DNA from 3 places in the Chryseobacterium subflavum genome. Region 2 is predicted to be linked to each of the others. Evidence: riboswitches for the same ligand, from Rfam matches in the RefSeq annotation. Region 2 holds a riboswitch; each other region holds the start of a gene.
What was found. Region 2 has a riboswitch for S-adenosylmethionine ahead of AC0INN_RS13470 (alpha/beta fold hydrolase). Riboswitches for the same ligand answer to the same signal wherever they lie in the genome.

Region 1 (3,286 bases), 810 kb from region 2:
GGAAAAGTCAAGGTTTAGGGTGTTTTGCAAAAACTCAAGTCCACCTGCATCAAATCTTCTTGGAGAGTTGTTGACCAATGAAGAATTAAAAGTATTAACAACTCCAAACTTGAAAGTATTCTTTCCAAAAGTGTTACTGAGATCTATATTCCAGTCATTCCATTTTCCTTTGATCCCAGCTGCATATGAATAATCATTAATGGTAGACTCAATCTGTGGCAGATATCCGTTGGGTGTTATAAAATTGATATTTCTCTCGGTATTAGGCAAACGGAAAAAACCTCCGGCATTCCCCAGCCTGTAGCTATATCCTCCAAAAGAATACACCTTCCAGTCATCATTAATCGGAATTTCCGAATTATAATATACCTGGGCTGATTGTAGTTTCGACTGTCCTGCCCTGATACTGAAGTCTTTCCGTTGAAGTCCTCTATATGCAAGTTCATCATTGGTAACATCCCCTCCTAATAAACCCTGTAAAGTTGAAATGTTATTGGCGTTTGCAATTTTATTCTGTAAATCAGATGAAAAATAATTTACTTTTGTTGCATATTGTTTAATCGTATTGATAATTTGCTGGCTATTGGAAGTATTATTTATATTCTTATAAAGCCCGTCTATATCTATCCCATCTTGAGCAGCCCTGTAGTTAATAGCATTATAGGCATTGTATATATCGCCATTCCTCACACCAGCTCGGGAATAAGGATCCCGGTATTGTGTTGATGTGGTAATATTGAAGAAACCCTGTTTTCCAAGTTTGAATCCATAATTCAGGTCTAAAGAGATGGTTTCTCCATCCAGTCCACCGGAAAAATTGTTGGTAACCGGTGAAGCATATCCTCCCAAAAATAACTGACCGGATAACCCCAATCTTTTTTTAAGACCTAAATTGACAACTCCTGCAATAGCATCAGATCCGTATTGTGCAGAAGCACCATCCCGAAGCACTTCAATTTTATCCAAAGCAAAAGCAGGAATCGCATTAAGATCTGTTCCCACCGAACCCCTACCTGGTGTAAGGGTTACATTGATGAGTGAAGACTGATGCCTTCTTTTCCCATTAAGTAAAACTAAAACCTGATCGGGACCTAAACCCCTCAATTGTGCAGGATCCACAAAATCCGTCCCGTCATTTACAGTATGCGATGTGGAGGAAAAAGAAGGGACAATATAGTTTAGAGCCTGGCTTATATTATTAACCGGGCTTTGTTTCAATATTTTTGAAATGTTAATAACGTCTACCGGAACCGGAGTATCTGTTAATGATCTACCTGATCCTCTTGAACCGAGAAGAACAACCTCATCGATTTTTTTTGATTTTAGAGTATCAGACTGGGCGAAGTAAAACGTCGAAATTAAAGTGGCCGAAGCAATGATACTTCTATTTTTAAAATGGCGCATGTGTTTTATTTTTAAATTTTTGTTATAATTTTTTTGTTTGCTTAAAATTTTAAGCAAAAAGTATCCTGTAACCTTGAAAACACAAGGCTAAAAGAAAAATGATAAACGGTTTTATTAGTTAATAGAAACCAGAGGCTAAGAACAACAACACATACACATCACGAAATGCCATGAGTGATCACCAGCATACAGAAGCTTTGCTTCGATATCTGCCGGGCAAAAAGTCAAATTCATTGTGCTGTAATTTTCCCTGTTCTTAAACATTGATTTTAAATTTTAAACAAAAATTGTAAGATGGGAATGAATAGAAAAACATTTTTTCCGGAGCTTGCCGGCTTATCTATTTCAGCACCTTGCTTGTTTTGCAGGTTGCTATCCCATCTATGAGATTCTTGATAATTGTGAGGCAAAGATATAACTATTTTACAAATAAAAAAATAATTTGTAAAATTTTTAAATCAATCGCAAAACCAAGCCGTATGATGATGCAATATGATTATATTCTATTGTGAGGTATTTCATGGAATAAAACAACCCTCTAAAAACTTTCCTTGTAACATTTTTTTATTTTAAACGTCTAACTGAGTAGTAGTAAAAACCATTATGAAAAAAATTGTACTCGTTTTATTTTCCTTAAGCATTATTGTCACAAAGGCTCAGGAAAAAACCAACAACCAGGTCAAGGAAAAGCAGATCGAAGGGGTTGTAATTACCAAAACTAAAAAAGCCGTTGAACAAAAAGCAGACCGGACTATTTTTGATTTTTCAGAACAGCCCCAGCTGAACAACGGAAATGTTTTAGAGGGTATCAAAAAACTTCCGGGTCTGGTGTCTACTGATATTGCCGGTATGATGTATCAGGGAAAGATCCTTGATGTTTATCTTAACGGACGCCCTTTAAACATTACTTCCAATGAACTCAATTCATTTTTGGAAGGGATGCCTGCCAATTCTGTAGACCGAATTGAAGTGATCACTCAACCTGGCGCTGAATTCCCGGCAACTTCCGGGGGTGCAATTATGAATATCATTACGAACAAAAATGCCAATAAATATCTTACGGCAACTTATTCAGGAAATTATTCATTTACCAACTACGGTAAGTTGAGAAGCAGAACCAGCAACTCTTTAAATTTAAACGCCCGTAATAAATATTTCGGATGGCAGCTGAACATCGGACAGAACTATCGGGAAAGTATGCTGAATTCGAATCAAAATGATTTATTATTAAGCAATACGGATAGAATCGGCCGTGGTTATTTCGCGAAATCGGGCTTAACATTTGATCTGGGACAGGACAGATTATTATTAAATTACGATATCTATCATAATAAAAACAGCAATTACACAGATAGTAACGGTTTTGCTGACCTACCGTACATTCCTGTTAAAGACAGTATCAGGGAAGGATATTTTCATGCATTTGATGCCGCTTACACGAATAATTTGAGACAGGAAGCGGTAATAACCTATCAGAAACGCTTTAGTGATAAATCTCAAAAACTGGATTTCCAGTTCGGATATACCAAATCAACGAGTAAATTTGATCAGAATAATATTTTCAGAGATATCAGTTACATCAATCCTAACGAAAACTTTCCAAGGTTTTCGGATGGCCTTTTACTGAACAATGAATCTGACATGAGAATTGCTAATTTTAAAGTGGATTATTCGCAACCAATCAAGATCCTTGATGGAGGAAAGGTAAGTTTCGGTGGATTATATGAAAAACAAAACTTCGATACCCAAAGCAGAGGTTTGACCAATCTGGACTATCAACGACAGACCGCTTCCACCTATCTTGAGTTCCAGGCTAAATTGAAAAAATTCGATTTCACATTAGGATCAAGGGCTGAAAATTATGACATCTCTGGAATTACAA
Region 2 (3,286 bases):
CTGAAAACACGCCTTTAATTCTTGTAATATTTTCCCCCGACAGGTGCAATAGTTTAATGGTATCGATCAAAGGCAAACCTGCTCCCACATTGGTTTCGTAAAGGTATCGCCTGTTATTTTTATTCAACGTATATCTTAGTTTACGATATTCTTCTATTGGAAGGGTATTGAAAATCTTGTTGGAAGATACAAGATCAAATCCGTTCTCAGCTAAAGCATGATAATTCTTAACAAAATCCTTACTCGCCGTATTATCAACCACAATAAGATTCTCCAGCTGATTCTCTCTGGAGAAACTGATCAGTTCATCAACATTGGAAGGGTTTTCAGCAACTAAAACCTCATCATTCCAATTATGACCAAAACCTTTTTTATTGAATGCTATTTTTCTTGAATTAGCAACAGCCACTACTTTAAGATCTATTTTTTTCCGTCTCTTAATTTCTTCGGAAGATTCCAATACCTGGTCAATCAGAGTTTTACCCACATTCCCATGTCCAATGATTGCAAGATGAACGGTTTTAGGTTTTTTGGATATTTCAGATTCAATGATATTCTTAGTTTTCTCATCCTGAGAAGAGGTAACTACAATATTTACTCTTTTTTCACTTGCTATCTGATTCAGAAGCAAAGGAAAAACATTATTTCTTGCCAGTTCCGCCAGTATTTTATTAAAATCTTCAGCTACAAACCCCAGAACTGAAACGTTATTAATACTATAAATCTGAGATACTGCTCCTGATTTCCTTTCCGCTTCAAATTCCTCAATCAGACAATTAACCGCATTTTCAGAATCGTTTTCGTGAACCAAAATTGATATTCCGTTTTCTATAGCCTGTTGTGAGATCACTCCTACACTAATCCTGGCTAAAGTAAGTGCTTTAAAAATTCTACCGTCAATACCGATTTCCCCTAAGAAATCTTCTCCTTCAAATTTGATGATTGATCTGTTCTTTAAAAATTTTATTTCGTTAACATTTTTCATCTGTTCATTCTTTATTGTTTAGCTTTATTACAGGTTTCTTGTAATTGTTCAGTTTCTTTCTGTAATAAAATGGTTTTAATGATATTATTTAATTGTTTGTATTCCATTAGGAAGGCATCATGCCCGTGAACTGAGGTGATCTCGTGATAAGAAACATCCTTTTTTTTACCTTTCAGTTTTTCAAAACACATCCGGATTTCGGAAGCAGGAAAGAACAAATCTGTATCAACGGAGATCAAGTGCATTCGTGCCTGTACATTCTCCAGCCTTTCTTCCTCGGCATTAATGTTCATCAGCAAATGATTCATCAGTTGATAAGATTTTAAACTAAATCTTTCATTAAGAGCTTTTCCGTGATATTCAAGCCAATCTTCCGATTCAAGCTTATTTTTTGCGGTATTGTATTTATTTTGAAATCTGTCGTTTAAAGATTGTGGGGTTCTATAACATAGCATTGCATGGATTCTTGCCTTTTGTAACGGAGCGTCATTTCCATTTAATAAAAATTTCTGAACCATACATTGCGCATGCAGCCAATCATGAGTTCTGAAATCACAGGCAATGGGAATAAATACTTCTGCAAGTTCCGGGCGTTTAACCAGCATTTCCCATCCTATTCCTCCACCAAGAGAACCTCCGATAATCGCATATAGACTTTTAATGTTAAGTAATTCTAGCCCTTTTAAAAATATGCCTGCAATATCCGAAGGAGTAAACTCTTCATATTCTTCAATTAAAAAATCATCGTAACCATTTCCGGGAATATTGAAACACAAAACCGTATAGACATTGGTATCAACCACCTGGCCATCTCCTACTAATTGCTTCCACCAGCCATTTGTTCCCGATACATTGGAATTTCCCGTTAAAGCATGGTTGATTAAAATAACAGGTGCTGAAAACAGCTCTTTCCCGAAGGTCTGATAGCTCAACGGGATATTGCATTCCTTTCCGGAATTAGTTTGATACGAAAGATTAATATGTTTTAGTTCTGTTTTCAATTCTATTATACATTATTTATAATACAATTGAAAATGCCACAGGAAATGGCTGAAAAACTCAGTAAGTTATCTGTCCAAAAAATAATTTGGTAGAACGTAGCACCTTCTTCGCTTGCGCAAAGGGTTGCTAAGGTTTCATCGGGTCTAATCCCTCAACCTTTCTTGATAACATTTTCAATATTTGAATGATCGAATGGTGCAAAGATATAACATTTTATTTAATTTTTTCATGAAAAAAATAATTTATTCTGAAAATCCCTGTAATCATTATAGTTACAAGGATGTATTAAGAATTATTCAGATAGAAAAAATTGGAATTATTTTTCAAAAAAATTACCTTCGTAGTGAAAAATGATGAACTATGACTGCAGAAAAACAAAGATTACAGGATATAAAATGGAAAAACTGGGGGCCTTATGTAAGCAACAGACAATGGGGTAATGTTCGTGAGGATTATAGTCCCAATGGCAATGCGTGGAATTTCACCAATCATGATAAAGCTGAAAGTTATGCCTACCGTTGGGGTGAAGAAGGGATTGCCGGAATATCGGACACCAAACAGCTTTTTTGTTTCGCTCTTTCATTTTGGAACAAAAAGGACAAAATGATCAAAGAACGTTTTTTCGGATTGAGTAATCCCCAGGGCAATCATGGTGAAGATATCAAAGAGATCTTTTACTATCTGGACAACACGCCTACCCATAGTTATATGAAGATGGTGTATAAATATCCGATCCATGAATTTCCTTATGATCACCTGCTATCTGAAAACGGCAGACGAAGCAAAAAGGAAGCTGAATTTGAAATCTTTGATACCGGAATCTTTGATAATGATGAATATTTTGATATTTTCATCGAATACTGTAAAGCAGATGCTGAAGATTTTTTAGTCCGTATCACAGTTTGTAACAGGAGCCAAAACGACGCACCTATTGTTGTTGCTCCAACAGCCTGGTTCCGTAACAACTGGAAATGGGGATATAATACTTATAAAGGTCAGCTAAACGCCTCATACAACGGTTGTATTGATATTAACCATGATAGTATTTCCATCAAAAAATTCTATTCAAGAAATACCGGTGCCAAAAGTCTCTTTTGTGATAATGAAACCAATACACCTAAATTATACGGAGCTCCTTTAACAGATAACACCTATTTCAAGGATGGTATAAACGATCACATTATTCATAACTCCAATACCGTTAATCCGGAAAAAAGAGGTTCAAAAGCCGCTTTTGTGATTGAAGAAATTATTGGTGGGGGACAATCAAAAACCTTTGATTTCAGGTTGGCGCCAAAC
Region 3 (3,286 bases), 150 kb from region 2:
ACGTAGGAGAAGAAGGAGATGTTGCTTTGTTCTTCGGCCTTTCCGGAACAGGTAAAACAACTTTATCCGCTGATCCTAAAAGATATCTTATTGGTGACGATGAACACGGTTGGGATAACAATGGAGTTTTCAACTATGAGGGAGGTTGCTATGCAAAAGTAATTGACTTATCGGAAGAAAAAGAACCGGACATTTTCAGAGCAATTAAAAGAGATGCTCTTCTTGAAAATGTTGTTGTAAATAATGGTGTTTCTGATTATACTGATAATTCAATCACTGAAAACACGAGAGTTTCTTATCCGATTTACCATATTAACAAAATTGTACTGCCTTCTAAAGCTGGGCATGCTAAGAAGATTGTTTATCTTTCAGCTGATGCATTCGGAGTATTACCTCCGGTTTCAATTTTAGATGAAAATCAGGCTCAATACCACTTTTTATGTGGATATACTTCTAAATTAGCAGGAACTGAAAGAGGAATTACTTCTCCAGAACCTTCATTCTCTCCGGCTTTTGGTGAGGCATTTCTTACGTTACATCCTACCATGTACTCTAAAACCTTGATTGGTAAAATGAAAGAACATGGAGCAAAAGCTTATTTGGTAAATACAGGATGGAACGGTACAGGAAAAAGAATCTCATTAAAAGATACAAGAGCCATTATTGATGCAATAATTGATGGATCTATTGAGAACGCTCCTAAGGCACAAGTACCTATTATGAACTTGGAAATTCCTACTTCTTTACCCAATGTTTCAGAAGGCATTCTGGATCCAAGACATACATACAGTGATGCTTCAGAGTGGGAAGAGAAGGCTAAAGACTTAGCATCAAGATATATTAAGAATTTTGAACAGTATTGTAACACTGAAGAGGGGAAAAAGCTGGTTGCTTCCGGACCTCAATTACAAGAACAAACAATATAAAAAAAGAAAAGCCTCATCATTGATGAGGCTTTTTTATGTATTAAAACATCCTAAAAGCTTAATAAAGCCAGTCTGTATCCTTTCATTCCAAAGCCGGATAATACAGCATCTGTGTGAGCCGCTGTTACTGACTTTTGCCGGAATTCTTCTCTTTTATAAATATTGCTGATATGTACTTCAATCTTAGGTTTCTGTATATTCTTTAAACAGTCGGCTATCGCATAAGAGTAATGAGTAAAAGCCCCCGGATTGATAATAACAGCATCAAAATCATCTTCCTGAAGTCTGTTAATTAATTCTCCTTCAATATTCGATTGATAATAGTTCAGTTCGTAAGAAAGGAATTCATCTTTTAGTTTTTCCAAATATTCATCCATTGAAATTATTCCATAAATTTCAGGTTCTCTTGTACCCAACAGATTTAGATTCGGTCCGTTTATGATTAAAATTTTCATAACATAAAATTAAAAAGTTTTTTTCGATTAGTGCGGATATTTTACGGGTTTTATTTGAAGAAGATGTTTTACATTATTTTTAATGATATTTCTCATGTTTAAAAATTTAACATTTTCTCTAATGGTTTATTAACAGGTGTTTTAAGTGAAAATTAAGTTAATTTTTGAGAATTTAAAATAAAAAATAAATTAGTCTACTTGTTTTATAGACTAATTGTTTTTAGATTTGCATCCATATTTCGATCGGCTTATAAAGAAAGATGGAGGGAACTGACCCTACGAAGTCTTAACAACCTGCATGATGCAAGGTGTTACATTCAGCCTTTTAAGGAAAAATAAGCATTTGGTTAAATCAATTTCTTGATGCCCTTTGCTGTGTTTTCCGCAAAGGGTATTTTTTTAATATTTAACAAATAAAATTGATTATGGTTAGTAAAAATTTATTCAAAGCTGGTGTTTGGATTTCACCCGGTGCTTTGTTTTTCTTAGGCATTATTAGTGTTAATGGGCAGGAGATAAAGCAGAAGAAAGATACGCTTAGGGAAAAAGATATTGATGAAGTCGTTGTAGTAGCTTACGGTAAAGCGAAAAAGACGAGTTACACAGGTTCTGTAGCGACGATCTCCAGCGAAAAGATTAATAATCGGCCGGTAACCAATATTACAAAAGCTTTGGAAGGGCAGGTAGCGGGATTGCAGGCAGTAAGTGCTTCAGGCCAACCGGGTGCTACGGCAACAATCCGTATCAGGGGGATCGGATCTATTAGTGCCTCAAGTAATCCTTTATTCGTGGTGGATGGAATTCCTTTTGATGGAAATATCAATTCTATCAGCCCAAATGATATAGAATCAATTAGTGTTTTGAAAGATGCTACGGCAAGCTCTCTGTATGGATCAAGAGGTGCTAACGGAGTGATTATTGTGACTACAAAGTCAGGGAAAAAAGGAGAATCACGAATCAATTTTAATATCAGTCAGGGATTTTCCAGCAGGGCTGTAAAGGACTATGAACAGGTTACCACGGACCAGTATTTTCAATTATATTGGGAAGCAATGAGAAATGGTTATAAATCAGCACAGGTTTCAGCACAACAGGCAGCACAAATGGCCACAGATAATCTTGTGAATAACCTGGGCATCAATCCATATGGTTCTAACTATGCAAAACCGGTAGGGACAGATGGAAAACTGCTGCCTGGAGCAAGGCCTTTATGGAATGATGACTGGAGGGATATACTACAAAGAGTGGCCTCAAGAAACCAGGTTGATCTTGATTTTAGTGGCGGAAATGAAAAAGGAAACTACTTTTTCTCATTGGGATATCTTGATGATAAGGGTATTGCCATAGGATCCGGATTTACAAAATACAGTACGAGATTGAAGATTAATAATGAAGTGAAAAAATGGTTAACAGTTGGAGCAAACCTTAGCTATACCAATAGTCTTCAGGAGGCACCACCATCTTCCGATTCAAGAACTGATAATATTATTAATGCATCCAGAGTAATTCCTTCTTTTTATCCATACTATGAAAGAAATCCTGACGGAAGCTATAAGCTTGATGCTAACGGAAATACAATTTACGACTTCGGAAAGTACAGGCCGACAAGTGCTTTGCAAAATCAAAATGCAGCAGCAACTTTGCCATTAGACAAAAATGAAAACAGGGAAGATAACTTTTCAGGAAAAGGGTATTTGGATTTTACCTTCTTACCGGAATTAAAATTTAAATCCAGTTTTTCAATTGACTTGGTAAATTATAATGGCCATTATTATTCAAATCCGTTACTTGGGGAAGGTAGTGAAATCGGAGGTTCAGTGACCAAGACAAATTCACGGACATTATCTTATACAACCAGTAATATCTTGACCTATGACAAAAAATTCAATCAGCATCATTTCAATA

Region 1: another riboswitch for S-adenosylmethionine. It lies ahead of AC0INN_RS09715 (TonB-dependent receptor plug domain-containing protein); the one in region 2 lies ahead of AC0INN_RS13470 (alpha/beta fold hydrolase).
Region 3: another riboswitch for S-adenosylmethionine. It lies ahead of AC0INN_RS12755 (SusC/RagA family TonB-linked outer membrane protein); the one in region 2 lies ahead of AC0INN_RS13470 (alpha/beta fold hydrolase).

Annotation. Positions count from the first base shown of each region.
Region 1 covers NZ_JBVTMR010000002.1:98,084-101,369, forward strand. The annotation lists gene AC0INN_RS09715 (TonB-dependent receptor plug domain-containing protein) at 1-1,404, opposite strand, end outside; SAM-I-IV-variant riboswitch at 1,710-1,808, opposite strand; gene AC0INN_RS09720 (outer membrane beta-barrel family protein) at 2,008-3,286, shown strand, end outside.
Region 2 covers NZ_JBVTMR010000002.1:905,330-908,615, reverse strand. The annotation lists gene AC0INN_RS13475 (ACT domain-containing protein) at 1-985, opposite strand, end outside; gene AC0INN_RS13470 (alpha/beta fold hydrolase) at 997-1,986, opposite strand; SAM riboswitch class I at 2,050-2,158, opposite strand; gene AC0INN_RS13465 (MGH1-like glycoside hydrolase domain-containing protein) at 2,348-3,286, shown strand, end outside.
Region 3 covers NZ_JBVTMR010000002.1:755,910-759,195, forward strand. The annotation lists gene pckA (phosphoenolpyruvate carboxykinase (ATP)) at 1-926, shown strand, start outside; gene AC0INN_RS12750 (type II 3-dehydroquinate dehydratase) at 977-1,381, opposite strand; SAM riboswitch class I at 1,627-1,723, shown strand; gene AC0INN_RS12755 (SusC/RagA family TonB-linked outer membrane protein) at 1,807-3,286, shown strand, end outside.